4 regions of the Streptomyces sp. NPDC043996 genome follow, and region 4 is predicted to be linked to each of the others. Evidence: riboswitches for the same ligand, from Rfam matches in the RefSeq annotation. Region 4 holds a riboswitch; each other region holds the start of a gene.
The links. A riboswitch is a leader RNA that binds a small molecule or an ion and turns the genes downstream of it on or off. The one in region 4 is predicted to bind cyclic di-AMP.
Positions count from the first base shown of each region.

Region 1: it holds a riboswitch for cyclic di-AMP, as region 4 does, so the genes downstream of both, AC07A4_RS21235 (transglycosylase family protein) here and AC07A4_RS03285 (C40 family peptidase) in region 4, are expected to answer to the same signal.
Region 2: it holds a riboswitch for cyclic di-AMP, as region 4 does, so the genes downstream of both, AC07A4_RS25255 (M23 family metallopeptidase) here and AC07A4_RS03285 (C40 family peptidase) in region 4, are expected to answer to the same signal.
Region 3: it holds a riboswitch for cyclic di-AMP, as region 4 does, so the genes downstream of both, tolA (cell envelope integrity protein TolA) here and AC07A4_RS03285 (C40 family peptidase) in region 4, are expected to answer to the same signal.

Region 1 covers NZ_JBWKEY010000007.1:441,035-446,815, forward strand. Annotated here, with positions in the region: gene AC07A4_RS21220 (nucleoside triphosphate pyrophosphohydrolase) at 1-21, shown strand, start outside; gene AC07A4_RS21225 (cytochrome P450 family protein) at 389-1,690, shown strand; gene AC07A4_RS21230 (transglycosylase family protein) at 1,825-2,955, shown strand; cyclic di-AMP (ydaO/yuaA leader) riboswitch at 3,147-3,333, shown strand; gene AC07A4_RS21235 (transglycosylase family protein) at 3,338-4,075, shown strand; gene eno (phosphopyruvate hydratase) at 4,346-5,632, shown strand; gene AC07A4_RS21245 (FtsB family cell division protein) at 5,733-5,781, shown strand, end outside.
Region 2 covers NZ_JBWKEY010000010.1:18,796-24,576, forward strand. Annotated here, with positions in the region: gene trmB (tRNA (guanosine(46)-N7)-methyltransferase TrmB) at 1-445, shown strand, start outside; gene AC07A4_RS25245 (PrsW family intramembrane metalloprotease) at 488-1,819, shown strand; gene AC07A4_RS25250 (aldo/keto reductase) at 1,822-2,766, opposite strand; gene AC07A4_RS25255 (M23 family metallopeptidase) at 2,908-4,029, opposite strand; cyclic di-AMP (ydaO/yuaA leader) riboswitch at 4,041-4,202, opposite strand; gene AC07A4_RS25260 (PP2C family protein-serine/threonine phosphatase) at 4,434-5,573, opposite strand; gene AC07A4_RS25265 (MFS transporter) at 5,764-5,781, opposite strand, start outside.
Region 3 covers NZ_JBWKEY010000005.1:64,106-69,886, reverse strand. Annotated here, with positions in the region: gene AC07A4_RS14535 (bifunctional acetate--CoA ligase family protein/GNAT family N-acetyltransferase) at 1-292, opposite strand, end outside; gene AC07A4_RS14530 (HPr family phosphocarrier protein) at 483-764, shown strand; gene AC07A4_RS14525 (GntR family transcriptional regulator) at 1,051-1,725, opposite strand; gene tolA (cell envelope integrity protein TolA) at 1,995-2,840, opposite strand; cyclic di-AMP (ydaO/yuaA leader) riboswitch at 2,854-3,015, opposite strand; gene AC07A4_RS14515 (M16 family metallopeptidase) at 3,314-4,681, opposite strand; gene AC07A4_RS14510 (M16 family metallopeptidase) at 4,735-5,781, opposite strand, start outside.
Region 4 covers NZ_JBWKEY010000001.1:728,980-734,760, forward strand. Annotated here, with positions in the region: gene AC07A4_RS03275 (M23 family metallopeptidase) at 1-388, shown strand, start outside; gene pcrA (DNA helicase PcrA) at 474-2,933, opposite strand; cyclic di-AMP (ydaO/yuaA leader) riboswitch at 3,166-3,334, shown strand; gene AC07A4_RS03285 (C40 family peptidase) at 3,343-4,617, shown strand; gene AC07A4_RS03290 (hypothetical protein) at 4,758-5,111, opposite strand; gene AC07A4_RS03295 (C40 family peptidase) at 5,450-5,781, shown strand, end outside.

The DNA of each region.
Region 1 (5,781 bases), on a different contig from region 4:
ATCCTCACAGCCGAGGCCTAGCCCCCGCCCCCCCCCGTGTCCTCAAACGCCGGACGGGCTATCTCCCACCCGCCCACCCTTACACCTGCGGCTGCCTCCGCACTCCCCGACCTAGCGGCTCGCGGGTGGGTGGGTGGGAAAACAGCCGGAGCAGGCGACGATCCAGCCCGTCCGGCGTTTGAGGACAAGCGCGCAAGCGCGGGTGTTTCAGCCGGTCCGGCGTTTGAGGACAAGCGCGAAGCGCGGTGTTTCAGCCCGTCCGGCGTTTGAGGACGAGGCGCGGAGCGCCGAAAGGCTTTGAGCGGGGGAACGGGGGCAGCCGCACCCGGAGCGGGAAGGGGCGGGCCTGGGGCGCCCCGCGAGGGACCCGGCGGATACCGTCGACCGCATGCACCACCAGCCCCCCACCCCCGGCACCCCCACCCCCGAACTCTTCACCTGGGAGTTCGCCTCCAACCCGTACCCGGCCTACGCCTGGCTCCGCACCCACGCCCCCGTAACCCGCCGCCAACTCCCAAGCGGCGTAGAGGCCTGGCTCGTCACCCGCTACGCGGACGCCCGCCAGGCGCTCGCCGACCAGCGCCTCAGCAAGAACCCGGCGCACCACGACGAGCCCGCCCACGCCAAGGGCAAGACGGGCATTCCGGGCGAGCGTAAGGCCGAGCTGATGACGCATCTGCTCAACATCGACCCCCCGGACCACACCCGCCTTCGCCGCCTGGTGTCGAAGGCGTTCACGCCGCGCCGCGTGGCGGAGTTCGAGGGCCGGGTGCAGGAGCTCACGGACCAGCTCATCGACGGGTTCGTGGAGAGGGGCGAGGCGGACCTCATCCACGAGTTCGCGTTCCCGCTGCCCATCTACGCCATCTGCGACATGCTCGGCGTACCGCGCGAGGACCAGGACGACTTCCGGGACTGGGCGGGGATGATGATCCGGCACGGCGGGGGCCCCCGGGGCGGCGTGGCGCGGTCCGTGAAGAAGATGCGGGGCTATCTCGCCGAGCTCATCCACCGCAAGCGGGAGTCCCTCGCGGACGAGGGCGACGACGACCTGATCTCGGGGCTCATCCGCGCCTCCGACCACGGCGAGCACCTCACTGAGAACGAGGCCGCCGCCATGGCCTTCATCCTGCTCTTCGCCGGGTTCGAGACCACCGTGAACCTCATCGGCAACGGCATGTACGCGCTCCTCACCCACCCCGAGCAGCGGCAGCTCCTCCAGCGTTCCCTCACCGAGGGCGACGGCGCACTCCTCGAAACGGGCATCGAGGAACTCCTGCGCTTCGACGGCCCCGTTGAGCTGGCCACCTGGCGGTTCGCCACCGAACCGCTGCGCATCGGCGGCCAGGACATCGCGCCGGGCGACCCGGTCCTCGTGGTGCTCGCCGCCGCCGACCGCGACCCCGACCGCTTCGATCAGCCCGACCTGCTCGACCTGACCCGCCGCGACAACCCGCACCTGGGATACGGCCACGGCATCCACTACTGCCTGGGCGCGCCGCTGGCCCGCCTGGAGGGCCAGACCGCCCTCGGTACGCTCCTGCGCAGGCTGCCCGACCTGCAACTCGCGGCGGCCCCCGAGGAGTTGAGGTGGCGCGGCGGGCTCATCATGCGGGGGCTGCGGACGTTGCCGGTGCGTTTCACACCGGCCGCACGGGTCACCCGTGCTGACGGGCCGTCAACGATGTGACTTTCGCGTGATCTCCCCTGGATCGACTTGTGACTGGCGTTCGAGTGCGGCTACGTTCACGACGGCCCGGCACCTCGCGCGCGTACCGCGCGTACCCGTACCGCGCCTGTCCTGTCGTCCACGAAAGGCACCGCATGCTCTCCGGTCAAGGCCGTCACCGTCGCCCCCGTCAGGCCCCGGCGATCCTCGTCGCCGCGGGCGTCACCGGATCCGCCATCGCCATCCCGCTGCTCGGCGCGTCGAGCGCGAGCGCCGCGGACGCGCAGACGTGGGACAAGGTCGCGGAGTGCGAGAGCGGTGGCGCGTGGAGCGCCAAGGGAGCCGGTTACTACGGCGGGCTGCAGCTGACCCAGGACACCTGGGAGCAGTACGGCGGCCTCTCCTACGCCCCGAGTGCCGACCAGGCGAGCCGCTCCCAGCAGATTGCCATCGCCGAGAAGGTGCTCGCCGACCAGGGCCCCGACGCCTGGCCGAACTGCGCCCCGGCCGCGGGCCTCGCCAAGGGCGGCAAGGCGGCCGACGTCGACCCGGGCCTGCCGTCGGCTCCGCCGCGCTCGTCGGACTCCGATGAGTCCACGACGTCCGGCAAGGAGAAGGACGACAAGCGGAAGAACGAGAACGGCGACGAGAAGGGCAACCAGAAGGACAGCGGGAAGGGCGCCGAGTCCGGCGGCTCCGACTCCGACACCGCCGAGAAGCCCGGCAGTTCCACCGAATCGCGAGACAAGACTCACGATTCGGACAGCGAGGGCGGCAAGGGCGGCAACGGCGGCAAGGGCAGCGACGCCGACAGCGCCGACAAGGGCGAAGGCGGCGGCAAGCACCGCAAGCCCGCCGGTGACTCCGACGGCTCCGGCAAGTCCGGTGCGGACGACAGCGCTTCGCCGGAGGGCTCCGACGGCGCCACGCCCGGCACGGACGACGCGTCCGAGGGCCAGTCCTCCGGCCGTCACCGCGGCGGCAGCGCCGCCGACGACGCCCCGTCCGGCGACACCGGCCCCGGCCGCCACGCCTCGCGCGGCGACGGGCGGGACGCGCCCGCCGCCGAGGGCCGCTCGGGCTCGTACACGGTCCGCTCCGGCGACAACCTCTCGGCGATCGCCGACAGCCACGACGTTGACGGCGGCTGGTCGGGTCTGTACGAGGGCAACAAGAACACCGTCGGCTCCGACCCGGACCTCATCCTCCCCGGTCAGCGGCTCGAACTGGGCGCGGATGACACGGACGCGACGGTTGAGGGCGACGGGAAGTCGAGCGGAAAGTAGGGCAGTTGCCCGGCGGTTCGCGATGAATGTCCGGTTTAAAGAAGCTGAGACGCAAGTGAGAGATGGGTCTCAGAAGCCCTGATCGTCTTTGAAATTCCGGTGATTGCCTGTCTACGGTCAGGATCGCTCGCCACAGCGGGCCCCGCCGGTCGGTACGCCGAATCCTGCCAACGGCCGGACGGGAACAGTCGTCGCTTCGAGCGCCGAAGGCAGGAGCGGGGGACCCAAGGTAAGCGCCGGGCCCGGACGTTGAGCGGTCGTGAGACGCGCGATACGCACGGGGACGGCTAGGGGTGAAGCCGCGCGCTAGGACGCGCGGCCGGGCACTCACCCGCCCGAACCCGACAGCTCACCTCGCAGGCGTCGGTGAGGGGATCACTCCATGCTGCGTTCCGGCAAGGGCAAGCACCGCCGTCCGACCAAGCTCGACAAGGCCACTCGCGCCGCCACCGTCGTCGGTGTCACCGGTGCCGCCGTCGCCGCCCCGCTGATGGCGACCGGCACGGCCAACGCCGCCACCGCCTCCGAGTGGGACCGCGTGGCCCAGTGCGAGTCCGGCGGCAACTGGTCCATCAACACCGGCAACGGCTACTACGGCGGCGTGCAGTTCTCCGCCTCCACCTGGGCCGCTTACGGCGGTACGAAGTACGCGGCCACCGCCGACAAGGCCTCCAAGGCCCAGCAGATCGAGATCGCCGAGAAGGTCCTCGCGGGCCAGGGCAAGGGCGCCTGGCCGAAGTGCGGCGTGGGCCTGTCCAGCTCCCCGTACGGCGGTGGCGGCTCCGGCGGCCAGCAGCAGCAGCCGCAGCAGCAGGCCAAGCCGCAGCCCCAGCAGCAGGCGCAGCCGCAGCAGCAGGCCCAGCCCAAGCCGCAGGCGCAGCCGCAGCACCAGCCGCAGCAGGCCGCCCCGCAGGTCGAGAAGAAGACCGTCCAGACCCCGACCGGCAAGGTCGTGAAGAAGGGCGACGGCGAGTACAAGGTCGAGTCCGGCGACACCCTCTCCAAGATCGCCCAGGAGCACGACGTCAAGGGCGGCTGGCAGAAGCTGTACCAGCTGAACGACGACATCGTCTCCGACGCCGACTTCATCTACCCGGGCCAGCAGCTCCACCTCAGCTGACCCTCCGGCCCCGTGAGGGGCCCCGGCTCCAGCGGAGCCGCCCCGTCCCCACGGGCTACCGCCCCGGTGTGCGTCCCCCCTGCGCACCGGGGCGGTACCTTTTGGTCCGGTAGTTTGTTTCGTGAGGGAACTATCCGCCCCCGGTCTGTCGTACCGTCCAGGGGGTGGGCGGTCGGCTGGCCGATGCTCCGGAGCCCGTTAGGCTCGTGTCGCAGGGGCCAGCGCGGCCCCCTAGTACCCCGCGTACCCCGCGTCACATCCCAGAAGGAGATGCTCGTGCCGTCCATCGACGTCGTCGTAGCCCGGGAAATCCTGGACTCCCGAGGCAACCCCACGGTCGAGGTCGAGGTTGGCCTCGACGACGGGTCCACCGGCCGTGCGGCCGTTCCGTCCGGCGCCTCCACCGGTGCCTTTGAGGCCATTGAACTGCGCGACGGAGACGCCAACCGCTACGGCGGCAAGGGCGTCGAGAAGGCCGTCCTCGCCGTCATCGAGCAGATCGGTCCGGAGCTCGTCGGCTATGACGCCACCGAGCAGCGCCTGATCGACCAGGCCATGTTCGACCTGGACGCCACCGACAACAAGGGCTCCCTCGGCGCCAACGCCATCCTCGGCGTCTCCCTCGCCGTGGCCCACGCCGCCTCCGAGGCCTCCGACCTGCCGCTCTTCCGCTACCTTGGCGGCCCGAACGCGCACCTGCTGCCCGTTCCGATGATGAACATCCTGAACGGCGGGTCCCACGCGGACTCCAACGTCGACATCCAGGAGTTCATGATCGCCCCGATCGGCGCGGAGTCCTTCTCCGAGGCCCTGCGCTGGGGCGCCGAGGTCTACCACACGCTGAAGAAGGTCCTGAAGACCAAGGGCCTGTCCACCGGCCTCGGCGACGAGGGCGGCTTCGCCCCGAACCTGGACTCCAACCGCGCCGCCCTCGACCTCATCGTCGAGGCCATCAAGCAGGCCGGTTACGTGCCCGGCGAGCAGATCGCGCTCGCGCTCGACGTCGCCGCGTCCGAGTTCTACAAGGACGGCAAGTACGAGTTCGAGGGCAAGTCCCGCTCGGCCGCCGAGATGACCGAGTACTACGAGGAGCTCGTCTCCGCGTACCCGCTGGTCTCCATCGAGGACCCGCTGTTCGAGGACGACTGGGCCGGCTGGAAGATCATCACCGACCGCCTGGGCGAGAAGGTCCAGATCGTCGGCGACGACCTGTTCGTCACCAACCCGGAGCGCCTGCAGCGCGGCATCGACGAGGGCTCCGCCAACGCCCTCCTGGTCAAGGTCAACCAGATCGGCTCCCTGACCGAGACCCTCGACGCCGTCGAGCTGGCCCAGCGCAACGGCTTCAAGTGCATGATGTCGCACCGCTCCGGCGAGACCGAGGACGTCACCATCGCCGACCTCGCCGTCGCCGTGAACTGCGGCCAGATCAAGACCGGCGCCCCGGCCCGCTCGGACCGCGTCGCCAAGTACAACCAGCTGCTTCGCATCGAGGAGATCCTCGACGACGCCGCGGTGTACGCGGGCCGCTCGGCGTTCCCCCGCTTCAAGGGCTGAGGTCCGGCCAGTAGGCCAAGGCCTAGCCAGTCGTACGTACGTCCCCGTACTCGGTCCCGTACCGTGTGCGGGGACGTACGCACGTACTGGGGAGGCGGACATGGCCGTGAAGAACCGTGACCGGTTCTCCACCGCGACGCGGCTCAAGC
Region 2 (5,781 bases), on a different contig from region 4:
CCCAGGACAGGGCAACCTGCTCAACCTCGCGGACCAGAACGGCCTGACCAACATCCGGGTCGCCAACGGCGACGCCGTGATCCTGCTCCGGGAGATGCTCGCCCCGGAGTGCCTGGACGGCACCCGGGTGTACTTCCCCGACCCCTGGCCGAAGGCCCGCCACAACAAGCGGCGCCTGATCCAGGCGGACTTCCTCACGCTGCTCGCGCCCCGCCTCAGGCCCGGCGCGCTGCTGCACTGCGCCACGGACTGGGAGCCGTACGCCGAGCACATGCTCGAGGTGCTCACCGCGCACCCCGACTTCGAGAACAGCCAGCCGGACGGCGGATACGCGCCGCGTCCGGAGTTCCGGCCGCTCACCCGCTTCGAGGGCCAGGGCCTGCGCAAGGGGCACGTCGTGAACGACCTCCTCTTCCACCGCGCCGCCACGCTCGGCGGGGCCTGAGGCACCGTCGCGGCCCGCCCCCACCCTCGTTAGGGTCAAACCGTGGCCACCCGTCCCGCACGCCCGAGCCACCCGACGCCGCCCGGCGGGCCCGCCGGGTGCGCAGGGGCACCCGGGCCCCGGCGGCCGCCCCTGTGGCAGCGCGGGGCCATCCGGGCGACCGGCCTGGTCACGCTGCTCGCGCTGTCCGGACTCGTGATCCTCGCGCTGGTCCGCGAGCAGACGGGCACCGAGGGCTTCCTGGTCGGCCTCGGCCTCGCCACGCTTCCGGTGCCGCTGCTCGTCGCCGCGTTCCGCTGGCTGGACCGGGTGGCGCCAGGGCCCTGGCGGAACCTGCTGTTCGCCTTCTCCTGGGGGGCCTGCGCGGCCGCGCTCATCGCGATCGTGGCGAACAGCTTCGCGACCCGCTGGATAGCGACCGCGACCGCCGACCCGACCAGCGCGGACACCCTCGGCGCGACCGTCATAGCGCCGGTCGTCGAGGAGACCGCGAAGGCGGCGGCCGTGCTCCTGGTGTTCCTGTTCCGCAGGGGCGACTTCACCGGGGTCGTCGACGGGTTCGTGATAGCGGGCGTCACCGCCACCGGCTTCGCCTTCACCGAGAACATCCTCTACCTCGGCAACGCCTTCGGCACCGACCAGCTCAGCGGCGAGAGCGGCCTCGCCTCGGTGACCGCCGCGACCTTCTTCGTGCGCGTGGTCATGTCACCGTTCGCGCATCCGCTGTTCACCGCGCTCACCGGCATCGGCTTCGGCATCGCCGCCACCGCCGCCGAGCACCGCACGGTCCGCAGGGCCCTGCTGCCCTGCGCCGGTCTCGTCCTGGCGATGGGCCTGCACGCCTTCTGGAACGGCTCCGCGGGCTTCGGCGAGTACGGCTTCTTCGTCGTCTACGCCACCTTCATGCTCCCGCTGTTCGGGCTGCTCACCTGGCTCGCCGTCTGGCTGCGCCAGCGCGAGCTCCGCCTGGCGCGCGAGGAGCTGCCCGTGTACGCGGCGGCGGGCTGGTTCGCCGCGCCCGAGCCGTACGCCCTCGGCTCGATGGACGCCCGCACCCTCGCCCGCGACTACGCGGTGTTCCACCTGGGCAAGCCCGCGGGCCGCACCGTCGTGGAGTACGAGACGTACGCGACGGCCCTCGCGCTCCTTCGCCACCGGGCCCGCGGCGGCCGCGGCGGCGCCGACTTCGCCGCCCGCGAGCGGGAGCTCCTGCAGGCGCTGTGGGAGCGCCGCCCCGTGGCCGGGCCCGCCCTCGGCTACGCGGCACGGGCGACGTCAGCGACACCGGGACCGGTGTCGCTGCCGCACGCCGCGTACGGGCCCGCCCTCGCCTACGGCCCGGCGCTGCCCCCGTACAACCCCTACCGCACCTGACGTCAGGCCGCGGCCGCCGTCAGCGCCGCGAGCTCCGCCGCCGTCAGCTCCAGGTCGCCCACCGCGAGGAGCGCGGGCAGCTGCTCCACCGTGCGCGCCGACGCCAGCGGGGCCGCCACGGTCGGCTGGGCGGCGAGCCAGGCGAGGGCGACGGTCGCGACCTCGGCGTCGTGGGCCGCGGCCACCTCGTCGAGGGCGGCCAGGACCCGGGGTCCGCGCTCCGTGTCCAGGTGGGCGCCCGCGTTCGCGGCGCGGGCGCTGTCGACGTCGGCGCCGGGGCGGTACTTGCCGGTGAGGAAGCCGGAGGCGAGCGCGTAGTACGGGATCGCGGCGAGGCCGGAGCGCGAGGCGATCTCCTGCAGGGGGCCCTCGTAGGTGTCGCGCGAGACGAGGTTGTAGTGCGGCTGGAGCGCCACGTACCGCACCAGGCCCTCGCGGTCGGAGAGGTCGAGGGACTCCTGTAGGCGCTCGGGGCTGATGTTCGAGGCGGCGATCGCGCGGACCTTCCCGGAGCGCACCAGCTCGTCGAGGGCGGTGATGATCTCCTCGACCGGCACGGAGGGGTCGTCGTAGTGCGTGTAGTACAGGTCGATGTAGTCGGTGCCGAGCCGCCGCAGGGACTCCTCGGCCGCGGCCTTGATGGTGTGCGCCGACAGGCCCTTGTAGTCGGGGTGGGCGCCGACCTTGGTGGCGATGACGACGTCGGAGCGGTTGCGGCGGGCGCCGAGCCACTGGCCGAGCACGGCCTCGGACTCGCCGCCCTTGTTGCCGGGTGCCCAGGCCGAGTACACGTCGGCGGTGTCTATGAAGTTGCCGCCCGCGGCGGTGTAGGCGTCCAGGACGGCGAAGGACTGCTCCTGGTCAGCGGTCCAGCCGAAGACGTTGCCGCCGAGGGCGAGGGGGAAGACTTCGAGGTCGGAGGGTCCCAGAGGGCGAAGAGTGGTCATACGGGCACCAACGCCCCTGTGAACGGGGGAATTCCGCCGCGCCGGGGCGGGAGTGACCGACGGCCCTGGCGTCGGGGGGTCGTCGCCAGGGCCGCCGGAGTCAGGAGGGCCCCTCGGGAAGTCGCCTCGGGGGGCGGGGTGTTACGGGGTGAGCCCCTTGGAGCGCAGCCACGCCAGCGGGTCGATGGTGCCGCCGCCGGGCGCCTGGACCTCCAGGTGCAGGTGCACGCCCGTGACGTTGCCGGTGGCGCCCATGCGGCCGATGACCTGGCCGGTGCTGACCTGCTGGCCCACGCTGACGCCGAGCGAGGACTGGTGGCAGTACCAGATCTCGGTGCCGTCCTTCAGCTCAAGGACGGTGCGGTAGCCGTACGAGGGCACCCACCCCGCTTCCTTGATGGTGCCGGTGCCCACGGCCTTGAGCGGCGCGCCCGCGGAGCCCGCGAAGTCGAGGCCGGTGTGCCGGCCGGAGGACCACATGGAGCCGGAGTCGCCGAAGTGCGAGGTGAGGGTGTACGAGGAGACGGGGAGCGTGAAGCTCTTGGCGAGCTTGGCGAGGCGCTCGGCCTCGCGCTTCTTGCGGGCCGCCGCCTCCTTCTCGCGCTTCTCCTCGGCGGCCTTGGCCTTGGCGGCCGCCCGCGCCTTGCCCTGCTGGGCCTCGGCCCGCTCGGTGGCGGCCTTCAGGGCGGCGTCCTGCGCCTCCTGGCGCTGCGTGTCGTCGGCCTGGTGCCGCTGGTTCTCGGCCTGCTGGAGGATGCGGGCGCGCAGGGCCTGGCCGGCGTCGGTGGTGCCCTGCCTGGCGTCGGCGGTGGTGACGCCCGCGGAGCTCAGGGGCGCGGCGTCGGCGGGCGTCGCGGCGGCTTCGGGCTCGTCGTCCGCGGTCAGGGAACCGATGCCGGGCAGCGACACGTCCGGCATGGAGAGGGAGACGGGCGGCTTGCCGCCCTGCGCGCTGGCCATGCCGCCCGCGCCGACGGCGGCGATGACGCCTACGCCGAGGACGGTGGAGCTGCGGGCGAGGCCGCCGCCGCCCTTCTTGTGGATCCGGTGCTTGCCGCGCACGGGGCGGACGGTCTCCGCCGTGGGGTTCCACTCGCCCCAGGTCTCCTGGGAGTCCTGGGTGGCATACCCGGCGTAGACGGCGTACTCCGTGGGGTCGTCGCCTCCCGCGGTGCCGACGGCGGACTCACCGGCGGGGCCGGTGGATCCGGCAGGTCCTGTGGGTATGAACAGCGCTTCTGGGGCAGGCCGGTTGGACGCCACTGGGGCGCGCTCCTTTCCTTCCTTCTCGCCTACCGGGTTAGCTGACGGGTTCGGAGCAGGAAGGTCTCCTACGACCGCTCCTCACGTACGAGACCGCGTACGCGAAAGACGGCCGATTCACCCCAATTTTGGTGGTTCCCCGGCTCCCTCGCGGGATTAGGCACATGCGCACGGAGCCGTCGTGAGTGACGGCTGGGACGACCGCGCTGCGTTATCGAACGTTAATAGACAGCCGGTCGGTATTCCAAGCTGTTCCCGCTGATCGTTAACGCTTACGCGATAAACACAACGGGACAAGAGCGAGCGGAACAGGGCGAGTTGAGCGGTCGCCATGACACAGCGCAGCGAGGCGGATCTTGACATCTCGCTGACAAGTGGTCAGCCGGGCTGCGGAGGGGCGCCATTCAGTCACGCGGTGTGAGGGGACGGCGTACGGCGAGGAGCGCCATGTCGTCGCTCGCGCCGCCCCCGGTGTGCTCGACGACCTCCGCCACCAGGGTGGAAAGGAGCGCGTCGGGAGCGTCCGCGCCGGAGAAGATCCGGCCGCCGAGCCGGGCCGCGGGGTCGTAGAACACCCCGTCGGCGTCCCGGGACTCGCTCAGCCCGTCGGTGTAGAGCAGCAGCGTCGACCCGGGCGGGAAGTCGGTCTCGTCCGCGCGGTCGGGCCAGGTGCCGAGCTCGCCCATGCCGAGCGGCAGCGCGGGCTCGGCGGGCGAGAGCACGCAAAGACGGCCGTCGGCCCGCAGCACGAGCGGCTCGGGGTGGCCCCGGTTGACGAGCCGGACGATGCCCTCGCCACGGGGGATCTCCGCGAGGACGGCGGTGGTGAACCCCTCGAACGCGTCGAGCCCGTCGCGCCGCGTGCCCTCGCGCGCCAGGGCACGCTCCAGGCGCTGCGCCACCGCCTCCAGGGTGGTCTCCTGCTCGGCGGCCTCGCGGAAGGCGCCGATGACCACCGCGACGGCGGCCACCGCGCCCATGCCCTTGCCCCGCACGTCACCGACGACGAGCCGCACCCCGTGCGGGGTGTCCTGCACCGCGTACAGGTCGCCGCCGATGAACGCGTCGGCCTGCGCGGCCTCGTAGCGGGCGGCCACGTCGAGCCCGCCGATGCGCGGGTCCGGCAGCGGAAGCACCGCCCGCTGGGCGGCCACGGCGATGGAGCGCGCCGAGGCGAGGCGGGCGTCGCCCCGGCGCACCACGCGGTTGATGACGACGGCGAGGGCGCCCACGGTCAGCATGGTGACGAACGAGGTGACGACCTCCACGTCCACGCCCGCGTGGGTCTTGAGGCGCAGCGCGAGCACGGCGGCACAGGACACGGCGGCCGTCGCCACGGTGGTGGACAGGGAGAAGAACGGGGCCGCGATCAGGGGCGCGGCCGCGAACAGCGGGGACGCGGTGAACTCGGGCGGCGTGAGCGCGTCGAAGACGACCCCGGCCACGATGAGGAGCGGAGGCAGGGCCCGGGTGAGCGCCCGCTCCCGGGGCAGGGCCCGGTCGGGCTCCCGCTCCCGGGGCAGGCTCCGCCCCTCACCGCCCATGGCGCGCCCCCGGCCCGCAGGCCCAGGGCTGGAGCCCCCCGCCACGGAAAGCAACCACCGTTCCACTCCCACCGCAGACACGCCGCATCGGCCCAAGGCTTCCCGCCCCGGGGCCCCGGAGCGACCCGGCGTGCTCCGAGTGGGTTACCCGCGGTGAGGTGTGGAGGCAGTCACCACCGGGACGGGGGGCTCACACGGCGTCCCGCAG
Region 3 (5,781 bases), on a different contig from region 4:
CGCGGTCGTAGCGGACGGTGGCGATGAACTCGCCGCCGACGGTGGCGGCGAGCCCGACGCGGTCCACGTAGTCGTGGTGGGTGAAGCGGTGCACGTCCTTGGCGGACAGGCGCGGGTAGGGCGCGAAGAAGCGGTAGTACTTCGACTCGTCGGAGACCTGCTCGAAGAAGCTGACCAGACGGTCCGCGTCGGCGGCGGTGATGGGCCGGATGCGGGCGGTACCGCCGTCGCGCAGCACCACGTCGGCTTCCCAGTGCGAGGGGTACGCGTGGCCGTCCGCCGGGGTGTGCATGGGGCCAGGGTACGGGTCGCGCGGCCGCGCGGGCCGGGGCAGTGTAGGAGGCGTCGCACGGCGGTCGGGTGGCGGCACGGCGCGGGACGAGGGGCCGCGGGCAGCCGCGGCGCCGGTCCGGCCGGAGCACCCGGGTCGGCATGAGACACTGGTCTAGACAAGTGTGAGACACCTGGAAGGGCAGCAACACATGGCTGAGCGCCGCGTCAACGTCGGCTGGGCCGAGGGCCTCCACGCCCGGCCCGCCTCCATCTTCGTCCGTGCGACCACGGCCTCGGGCGTGCCCGTGACGATCGCCAAGGCCGGCGGCAACCCCGTCAACGCGGCCTCGATGCTCGCGGTGCTCGGCCTGGGCGCGCAGGGCGGCGAGGAGATCGTGCTCGCTTCGGACGCCGAGGGTGCGGACGCCGCCCTGGACCGTCTCGCGAAGCTGGTCGCGGAAGGGCTTGAGGAGCTCCCCGAGACCGTCTGACACCGTCTGACACCGTCGGACATCGCGGTACGGAGCCGCGCGAACCCAAGGGTTCGCGCGGCTCCGTCGTGTTTTCGGGGGCGTGCCGCTTTCGGGGTGTGCCGCTTTCGGGGTGCGCCGGGGCTGCCGGGGTGTTCGGCGCGAATTGAACGACGTGCGGGCATGCCGCTTGAACGAAGCGCGACCATGCCGCTGTCAACGTGCCCGTGCCGCCGGGAAAGAAAGAAAGTGGCGCCGGGCGGGAAATCCGGTACGGAATTCCCGCTCTTTGTCTACGGGCTCGCCGTTAATTCCGCGCGCCCACCGTGTTTACGGCATGTTGCGGACCCCTCACACGACCGGCGCGCGGCCGGTGCGCGGACGCCGTGCGCTCGGCGCACAGGACGGTCAGCGCGCGGGCGCGGTCGGCGTCCTTGCGGGTGACCGCGTCGACGACGGCGGCGTGCCCGGCCCAGACCTCCGCGGGCGCGGCCGGGGCCTCCGCGACGTACATCCACGCGATCTTGTGGCGCAGCTGGGTGAGCAGGGCGATCAGGCTGGGGCTCGCGGACGCCTGGGCGAGCGTCTCGTGGAACCAGCCGTCCAGCGAGCGCAGGTCCTCGCCGCCGCCCCGGCGGGCCCGCTCCTGGCCGAGCCTGACGAGGCCGCGCAGCACCTTCAGATGGGCCTCGGTGCGGCGCTGTGCCGCGCGGGCGGCGGCCAGGGGCTCCAGGAGCGTGCGGACCTCCAGGAGGTCGGCGGCGTCCTGTTCGGTGGGCTCGGCGACGCACGCGCCCGCGTGCCTGCGGGTGACAACGAAGCCCTCGGCCTCCAGGGTGCGCAGGGCCTCGCGCACGGGGACGCGGGAGACGCCGTAGCGGCGGGCGAGCAGTTCCTCGGTCAGCCGCGTGCCGCGTTCGTAGACACCGGCGACGATGTCGTCCCGGATGGCCGTGCACACCGAGTGCGCGGGAATGCGCATGACGGACCTCCGCTTTACTGCCCTTAATGCCCGTGAAACGCGTCGCACGACGCACTGAATGACGCTTGCGCCACGAACCTATGGACTCTGCCACGACGGACTCTATTGCAGGCAGCCACATTTTCCGATGGTGCGCGGTAATCCATGGATATCTTTTGGCCAAGGGTGTGCGCCCAGGACGCGTGCGCGCGGAGCGCGTGCGCGGCGTACGCACGCGGAAAGCCCCGGCTCGGGGAGCCGGGGCTTTCGGAAGCGTGGGTGACGGCGGGTCAGACGCTGACGCCGTGGGAGCGCAGGTACGCCACCGGGTCGATGTCCGAGCCGTAGTCGGCGCCGGTGCGGGCCTCGAAGTGCAGGTGCGGGCCCGAGGAGTTGCCGGTGGAGCCCGAGAGGCCGATCTGCTGGCCGGGGGTGACGGCCTGGCCGACGGTGACGCTGATGGACGACAGGTGGCCGTACTGGGTGTACGTGCCGTCGTTCATCTTGATCACGATGTTGTTGCCGTAGGCGCCGCCCCAGCCCGCCTCGACGACGGTGCCCGCGCCGACGGCCTGCACCGAGGTGCCGGACCCGGCGTGGAAGTCGATGCCGGTGTGGCTGCCGGAGGACCACATGCCGCCGCCCGCGCCGTAGGAGGTGGAGACATACGAGCCGTTGACCGGGGCCACGTAGGCGTTCAGGCGCTTGCGCTCGGCGTCGCGGGCGGCGCGCTCGCGGGCCCGCTCCTTGGCCTCCTTCGCCGCCTTGGCCTCGGCCTCCTTCTTGGCCTTCGCCTCGGCCTTCGCCTTCGCCTCGGCCTCGGCCTTGCGCTTCTGCTCGGCGGCCTTGTGGCGCGCGGCCTCCTCGGCCTTCTGCTGCGCGGCGGCGTCGTTGGCGGCCTGCTTCTGGGCGTTGGCCTGCGCGTCGATCTCGTCGGCCAGCGTGTCGTTGATGGCGATGGCCTGGGTGAGACCAGTGCTGCCATGGTCGGCGGAGCTGTCCGCGGCGAGCGCGGGAGCGGCCAGGCCCGAGATGACGCCGGTGGTGGTGAGGGCGGCGACGCCCGCGGCGCTCGCGGTGGTGCGGGTGATGCGGCTCGGGCGACGGTGCTTGCCGGTCGGGCGGATGAGCGCCATGAAGCGGCTGGTCCTTTCCTTCCTTCTCGCCTACCGGGTTAGCTGACGGGTTCGGAGCAGGAAGGTCTCCTACGGGCTCCTCGCCTCGCGGCAAGGGGTCCGATTCACCCCAGGGGACGTGTGGGTCCCCGGCTCCCCTGGCTCGCGCCGTACGGGGACTCGGCGATGACTGTCCGGTGCCGCGGACGCGGCGTACTGCCTTACGGACAGCCGCACTGACGCTAAACGCCTCATCTTTCAATCGACAAACGGATCCCGGCTTTTGTAGCGCACGCCACACGGCAGACGCCCAACCTCCATGTCAATTCGGACATATGGCGGCATGACGGGACCCCGGGGGCATCTCTAGCCTCCGGGGTCCCATGAGTCAGGCGATGTTGGTGCCGGTTTGTCCGTGGCGTGTTGGTGCCGGTTTATCCGTGGCGCGTTGGGGCGGTTTGTCCCTGGCGCGTTGGGTCGGTCCGGCCTTGGCGTCAGCCGGTGACTACGGTCACCTCGCCGATGCCGAGTGCCTTCACCGGCTCCGCGATCTGCGCGGCGTCGCCCACGAGGACCGTCACCAGCCGGTCGCTCGGGAAGGCGCTCACGACGGCCGCGGTGGCCTCCATGGTGCCCGTGTCGGCCAACTGCCGGTACAGGTGCGCCTGGAAGTCGTCCGGCAGCTGCTGCTCGACCTGGTCGGCGAGCGTCGACGCCACGGCGGCGGCCGTCTCGTACTTCAGCGGGGCGACGCCCACCAGGTTCTGCACGGCGACGTCGCGCTCGGCGTCCGTGAGGCCCTCGGCGGCGAGGGTGCGCAGGACCGTCCACAGGTCGTCCAGGGCCGGGCCCGTGTTCGGCGTGTCCACGGAGCCGCTGATGGCGAGCATCGCGACGCCCGTGCCGCCCCGGTCGGAGCGCAGCACCTGGCCGAACGCGCGCACGCCGTACGTGTAGCCCTTCTCCTCGCGCAGGACGCGGTCCAGGCGGGAGGTGAGGGTGCCGCCCAGGCAGTAGGTGCCGAGGACCTGGGCCGCCCACACGCGGTCGTGCCGGTCGGGGCCGACGCGGCCGATGAGCAACTGCGTCTGGACGGCGCCGGGGCGGTCCACGATGACGACGCGGCCGGTGTCGTCGGCCGTCACCGGCGGCATCGGGCGCGGTTCGGCGCTGCCGCCCGTCCAGGCGCCGATGGTGTCGGCGAGGATGGCGTCCAGGTCCGTGCCGGTGAGGTCGCCGACGACCACGGCGGTGGCCGTGGCGGGGCGCACGTGCTTCTCGTAGAAGGCGCGCACGGCCGCGGAGTCGATCGCCGTGACCGTCTCCTCGGTGCCCTGGCGCGGGCGCGACATGCGCGCGTCGGCCGGGAAGAGCTGCTTGGCGAGCTCCTTGGCGGCGCGGCGCGCGGGGTTGGCGGTCTCGTGCGGGATCTCGTCCAGACGGTTGCGGACGAGGCGCTCGATCTCGCTGTCCTCGAAGGCGGGCGCGCGCAGGGCGTCGGCGAGCAGGCCGAGCGCCTTCGGCAGCCGGGAGACGGGCACTTCGAGCGAGAGCCGGACACCGGGGTGGTCGGCGTGCGCGTCGAGCGTGGCGCCGCAGCGGTCGAGCTCGGCGGCGAACTCCTCGGCGGAGTGCTTGTCGGTGCCCTCGGAGAACGCGCGCGCCATGATCGTGGCCACGCCGTCCAGACCCTGGGGCTCGGCGTCCAGCGGCGCGTCGAGGTGGACCTCGACGGCGACGAGCTGCTGGCCGGGGCGGTGGCAGCGCAACAGCGTGAGGCCGTTGGCCAGGGTGCCGCGCTCGGGGGCGGGGAAGGCCCAGGGCTTGGCGGTGCCCGCCTGGGGCTGCGGGTGGAGATCCATCGTCACGGACGTCTCAGTCTCAGTTGTCTCAGTCTCAGTCGTCTCAGCCTCAGTCACTTCGCCGCCTCCCCTGCCTGCTCGGTGTTCTGCTCTGCGTCCTGCTCAGTGGCGTCGGTGGCGTCCGTGGCGTCCTCCGCGGGGGCCACGGGCTCGTACACGAGCACCGCGCGGTTGTCCGGGCGCAGACGGGCCTTCGCCACCTCCCGCACCTCCTCCGCCGTGACCTCCAGGACGCGCTGGACGGCGGTGAGGGCGAGCTGCGGGTCACCGAAGAGCACGGCGAAGCGGCACAGTTCGTCGGCACGGCCCGCGACCGTGCCGAGGCGGTCGAGCCATTCACGCTCCAACTGGGCCTGGGCGCGTTCCATTTCCTCCGGGGTGGGGCCCTCCTCGGCGAACCGGGCGAGCTCCTCGTCGACGGCGGCCTCGATGACGGGGACCTCGACGTCGCCGGAGGTCTTCACGTCCAGCCAGCCGAGCGAGGGCGCCCCGGCGAGCCGCAGCAGGCCGAAGCCCGCGGTCACGGCGGTGCGGTCACGGCGCACCAGGCGGTTGTAGAGCCGCGAGGACTCGCCGCTGCCGAGCACCGTCAGGGCCAGGTCGGCCGCGTCGGACGCGCGCGTGCCGTCCTCCGGGAGGCGGTAGGCGGCCATCAGGGCGCGGGCCGGCACGTCCTCCTCGACGACCTCGCGCAGCTCCTGGCCGATGCGCTCGGGCAGCGAACCGTCACGCGGCGGCTGCTTGCCGTCGTGCGAGGGGATGGAGCCGAAGTACTTCTCGACCCAGGCGAGCGTCTGCTCCGGATCGATGTCGCCGACGACGGAGAGGACCGCGTTGTTGGGCGCGTAGTACGTACGGAAGAAATTCCGGGCGTCGTCGAGGGTCGCCGCGTCCAGGTCGGCCATCGAGCCGATCGGGGTGTGGTGGTAGGGGTGGCCCTCCGGATACGACAGGGCGGTGAGCTTCTCGAAAGCCGTGCCGTAGGGGACGTTGTCGTAGCGCTGGCGGCGTTCGTTCTTCACCACGTCGCGCTGGTTCTCCATGGACTCCTCGTCGAGGGCCGTCAGGAGGGAGCCCATGCGGTCCGCCTCCAGCCAGAG
Region 4 (5,781 bases):
CGCGCTGCCGGTCTCGCAGCACGGCCTGAGCGCGTACTACGGCCAGGCGGGCGTCAACTGGATGTCGGCGCACTCCGGGATCGACTTCCCGGTGTCGTACGGCACGCCCGTGATGGCCGCGACCGACGGCGTCGTCTCCACGAAGTGGAACAGCGCCTACGGCAACATGGCGATAGTGACCGCCAAGGACGGCACGGAGACCTGGTACTGCCACCTCTCCACGAACAAGGTGGCCAGCGGTCCCGTGAAGGCGGGCGACGTCATCGCCTACTCCGGGAACTCCGGCAACTCCACCGGTCCGCACCTCCACTTCGAGGTCCGGCCGGGCGGCGGCTCGGCCATCGACCCGCTGCCGTGGCTGCGCAGCCACGGGCTCGACCCGACGTAGTACGCGCCACTACTGCAAACCGGCGCGACGCCCCCGTGACGCGACGCCCTCTACGGGGCCCCGGAGGGCCCCGCGAGCGACGCTGTCAGAGCTTCTCCACCGGCGCGTACCTCAGCAGCAGCCGCTTCGGCTTACCGCCACCGAAGTCCACCGACGCCTCGGCGTTCGCGCCCGTGCCCTTCACTCCGACCACCGTGCCGAGGCCGAACTGGTCGTGCGTCACGCGGTCGCCGACGGCGAGCGACACCACCGGCTTCTCGGACGCCCGGCGCGTGGCGAACCCCTGCGCGCCGCCCGCGCGCGAACGCGACGACGACAGCGAGGACGCCACCCCGGCGGCGGGACCCGACGACGCGGGCGCGCCGACGGAACCCTTCCGCTTCCAGTCCAGATGGGTCTCCGGGATCTCCTCCAGGAAACGCGACGGCGGGTTGTACGACGGCGTGCCCCAGGCGCTGCGCATGGAGGACCGCGTCAGATAGAGCCGCTCACGCGCGCGCGTGATGCCGACGTAGGCGAGGCGCCGCTCCTCCTCCAGCTCCTTGGTCTGGCCGAGGGCGCGCATGTGCGGGAACACGCCGTCCTCCATGCCCGTGAGGAACACGACGGGGAACTCGAGGCCCTTGGCGGTGTGCAGCGTCATGAGCGTGATGACGCCGGAGCCGTCGTCCTCCTCGTCCGGGATCTGGTCCGAGTCGGCGACGAGGGCGACCCGCTCCAGGAAGTCGGAGAGCGAGCCCGTCTCGCCGTCCGGGCGGTCCTGCTCGAACTCCAGGGCCACCGCGGCGAGCTCCTGGAGGTTCTCGATGCGCGTCTCGTCCTGCGGGTCCGTGGAGGACTGCAACTCGGCCAGATAGCCGGTCCGTTCGAGTACCGCCTCCAGGACGACCGCCGGGCCCGCGCCCGACTCCACGACGGTGCGCAGCTCCTCCATGAGCGTGTTGAAGCGCTTGACCGCGTTCGTCGAGCGGGCCGCCATGCCGTACGCCTCGTCGACGCGCCGCAGGGCCTGCGGGAAGGAGATCTTCTCGCGCTGTGCGAGCGCGTCGACCATGGCCTCGGCGCGCTCGCCGATGCCGCGCTTGGGCACGTTCAGGATGCGGCGCAGCGGGACGCCGTCCTCCGGGTTGGCGAGGACCCGCAGATAGGCCAGGACGTCGCGGACTTCCTTGCGCTCGTAGAAGCGGACGCCGCCGACGACCTTGTAGGGCAGGCCGACGCGGATGAAGATCTCTTCGAAGACTCGGGACTGCGCGTTCGTCCGGTAGAAGATCGCGACGTCGCCCGCCTTGGCGTCGCCCGCGTCGGTGAGGCGGTCGATCTCGTCGGCGACGAACTGCGCCTCGTCGTGCTCGGTGTCCGCCACGTACCCGGTGATGCGGGCGCCCGCGCCCGCGTTCGTCCACAGGTTCTTCGGGCGGCGGGACTCGTTGCGCTCGATGACCGCGTTGGCGGCGGTCAGGATCGTCTGGGTGGAGCGGTAGTTCTGCTCCAGGAGGATCGTGGTCGCGTCCGTGTAGTCCTCCTCGAACTGGAGGATGTTGCGGATGGTGGCGCCGCGGAAGGCGTAGATGGACTGGTCGGCGTCGCCGACGACGCACAGCTCGCCGGGCCCGTCGCCGTCGGCGGCGTCCCCGGAGGGGCCGACGAGCTCGCGCACGAGGGCGTACTGCGCGTGGTTCGTATCCTGGTACTCGTCGACCATGACGTGGCGGAAGCGGCGGCGGTAGTGCTCGGCGACGTCCGGGAAGGCGCGCAGGAGGTGGACCGTCGTCATGATCAGGTCGTCGAAGTCGAGGGCGTTGGCCTCGCGAAGCCGCGACTGGTACATCGCGTACGCCTGGGCGAGGGTCTTCTCGAAGCCGTCGGCGGCCCGGCCCGCGAAGTCCTCCTCGTCGATCAGCTCGTTCTTCAGGTTCGAGATCTTGGCGCTGAACGACTTCGGCGGGAACTTCTTCGGGTCGAGGTCGAGGTCGCGGCAGACCAGGGCCATCAGGCGCTTGGAGTCCGCGGCGTCGTAGATCGAGAACGAGGACGTGAAGCCCAGCTTCTTGTACTCGCGGCGCAGGATGCGCACGCACGCGCTGTGGAACGTCGACACCCACATCGCGGCCGCGCGCGGGCCGACGAGCTGCTCGACGCGCTCCTTCATCTCGCCCGCGGCCTTGTTCGTGAACGTGATCGCGAGGATCTGGCCGGGGTGCGCGCCGCGCTCGGCGAGCAGATACGCGATGCGGTGGGTCAGCACGCGGGTCTTGCCGGAGCCCGCGCCCGCGACGATGAGCAGCGGGGAGCCCGCGTGCACGACGGCCGCGCGCTGGTTCTCGTTCAGGCCGTCGAGCAGCGTCGCCGGGTCGATCGCCGGGCGTGGGGCGCCGTCCCGGTAGTACGCGTCCGAGGTCATGGGCGCGTCGAACTTCCCGTCGAACAGATCGTCCGGCATCGGCTCCGGAGCGCTGTCCTCGGGCGGCGGCGGGGGCTGCTCCTCGGTGCCCTGCGAGGGCTTGAGGTCCGCCAGGAAGCTGTCGTCAAAGAGGCTGCTCATCGCCTCCCGAGTCTAGGCGGCCGCACTGACAACCCGCTCCGGGTTCCGGCCATCCACGCTCCGCCCCCGCACCGTCACCCTGCGCGACAGCGCATCAGGGTCACGCCAAGGGCTTCGTAAAGTAACGAAAACGTATCGGGCATATCGAACATCAACCTTCCCCGACGCCACAGGAGTTGGCTAGCGTGCTCGGCGGGCCGCACGTCCCCCACCGGCGATCCCCGCCGGTCACGCGTGGCCTCCGCCGAGTCCGACGCGTCGCCGCGACGCTCGTGGAGCCGGGGACCCACCATGATCCCGGGGTGAATCGGTCCCGTACGCAGTACGGGACGGTAGGGCAGCCTTCCGAACCACCCGCCCGAACCCGACAGCTAACCCGGTAGGCGGTCCACGGAAGGAGTCGCCGACCTTGGCGTCGCACCGCAAGCCGCGCAGCCGACCCGCCCGCATCCGCAACGCCCCCGCCCTCGGCATCACGACGGCCGCCCTGACCTCGGTGGCCGTGCTCTCGCAGAGCGCGAACGCCGCGCCGTCCGCCCCGTCCGAGCCCGGCAAGCCGTCCCTGGAAGAGGTCCAGAAGAAGGTCGACGACCTCTACCACCAGGCGGGAGTGGCCACCCAGAAGTACAACTCGGCCAAGGAGCGCGCCGACAAGCAGCGCAAGAAGGTCGACCGGATCCTCGACGACGTGGCCCAGCGCACGGACCGGCTGAACGAGGCCCGTCAGGAGCTCGGCTCCTTCGCCGCCGCGCAGTACCGCACCGGGGCCGTCTCCGAGACCGCCGCGCTGCTCCTCGCCGACGACCCGAAGGGGTTCTTCGACCAGAACCACCTGGCGGGCCGGCTCACCAGCCGCCAGAAGAAGGCGGTCGACGACTACCAGACGCAGACGGTCGCGGCGGCCAAGCAGCGCGCCAAAGCCACCAAGAGCCTGCGGTCGCTCAGCGACTCGCGCGACGACCTGAAGTCGAGCAAACGGACCGTCCAGACCAAGCTCACCCAGGCGCGCTCGATGCTGTCGAAGCTGACCGCCGAGGAGAAGGCACGGCTCGCCGCGATCGAGAAGCGGAAGGAAGAGGCGGCCCAGCGCAAGGCCGCCGAGCTGGCGCGCGAGCACGCCGAGGCGGAGCGTAAGCGGAAGGCCGAGGAAGCCGAGAAGGCTGAGAAGGCTGAGAAGGCCGAGAAGGCCGCCGAACGGGAGCGCGCGCGGGAGCGCGACCAGGACCGGGACCGGGACCAGGGTTCCGGCGATGGTTCGGGGGCCGGGACGGGGTCAGACACCGGATCCGGAACCGGGTCCGGGTCCGGGTCCGGAGACACCGACAGCGGGTACGCCGCCAAGGCCGAGAAGGTGATCTCCTTCGCCGAGCAGCAGATCGGCAAGCCGTACGTGTGGGGCGCCACCGGGCCCGGCTCGTACGACTGCTCCGGGCTCACCCAGGCCGCGTGGAAGACCGCGGGGATCTCGCTGCCGCGCACCACCTGGGACCAGGTGAAGACCGGCACCAAGGTGTCGACGTCCAGCGCCAAACGCGGCGACCTGGTCTTCTTCTACGACGACATCAGCCACGTCGGGATCTACATCGGCAACGGCAAGATGATCCACGCCCCGAAGCCCGGCGCGAACGTCCGCGTCGAGTCGATCTACTACATGCCGATCCACAGCGTGGTACGACCCGCGTGACCGCCGTCTCCGTAGAGGAGCGATAGCGAACCCGCCCTCTACGTAGAGGGCTGATACGCGTACGTAGAGGGCTGATACGTGTGTGGGCCCGCACCCGGAGGGGGTGCGGGCCCACGCGCGCGTGGCGGGCGGTGTGCGCCCTACGTCCACAGGACGGCGATGAAGATGTTCGCCGTCGTCAGGGCGCCGACCGCGCCGAACACCGCCTTCTCGACCTTCTCCTCGTCCCGCTTCACGTACACGAGCGCGAGGATCACGATCAGCAGCGCCAGCTTGACGCCGATCTTGATGTTGTTGACCTCGTTGTCGTCGGCCTGGTTCAGGCCGACCAGGGCCACGCCGGTGACCAGCATGGTCAGCGCCCCGTGCAGCATCGCGGGGCTGAAGCGGGCCGTGCCCTCGCCCATCGCCTTCATCTGGGTCAGGAAGCCGCCCAGGAGCGAGGCGATGCCGATGATGTGCAGGCCGACGAAGAGATGGATGAGTACGTCCATGGGGCGGAGCCTAACCGGGCCCGTATCAGCTTCCTTCAGGCAGGTGGGGCACAACCGCCACATCGGTCGCGGGCACGGGCGAAGCGGGCGCCTAGCGGCCCGCGAGCCGGTCAGGTCCGGTCGCGAGCGGCCCGCACCCGCCACTTCCGCACAACGTGACACGACCCGGTGACGGCCAGGTTTAGCGTCCTTCACCGGTGACCGGCTCCCCATCGCCGTCCGGACCAGGGGCGGCTAGCTGGACACCACCGCCGAGAGGTCCGGCGGCGTCACGCTCCCCCTGTGCGCGGCGTCGCCGGACACCGGACCCGGCCGCAGTGGAAGGACGTGGAGCCTCCGTGGCGCAGCACCGCAAGCCCCGACAGCGCCCGCTCAGCGGCCATACGGCCCGTACCGCGGCCACCCTCGCCCTCGCCTCGGCCGCCACGGCGACCGCCTTCGAAGGCACCGGGCACGCCGAGCCGCAGCTCACCCCCGGCGAGGTGAAGGCCAAGGTCGACGAGCTCTACCGCGAGGCCGAGGTCGCCACCGAGAAGTACAACGGCGCCAAGGAGAAGGCCGACCGCGCCGAGGAGTCCCTGAAGGACCTGCGCGACGAGGCCGCCCGCAAGACCGAGCGGCTCAACTCCACGCGCCAGGGCCTCGGTTCGCTGGCCACCGCTCAGTACCG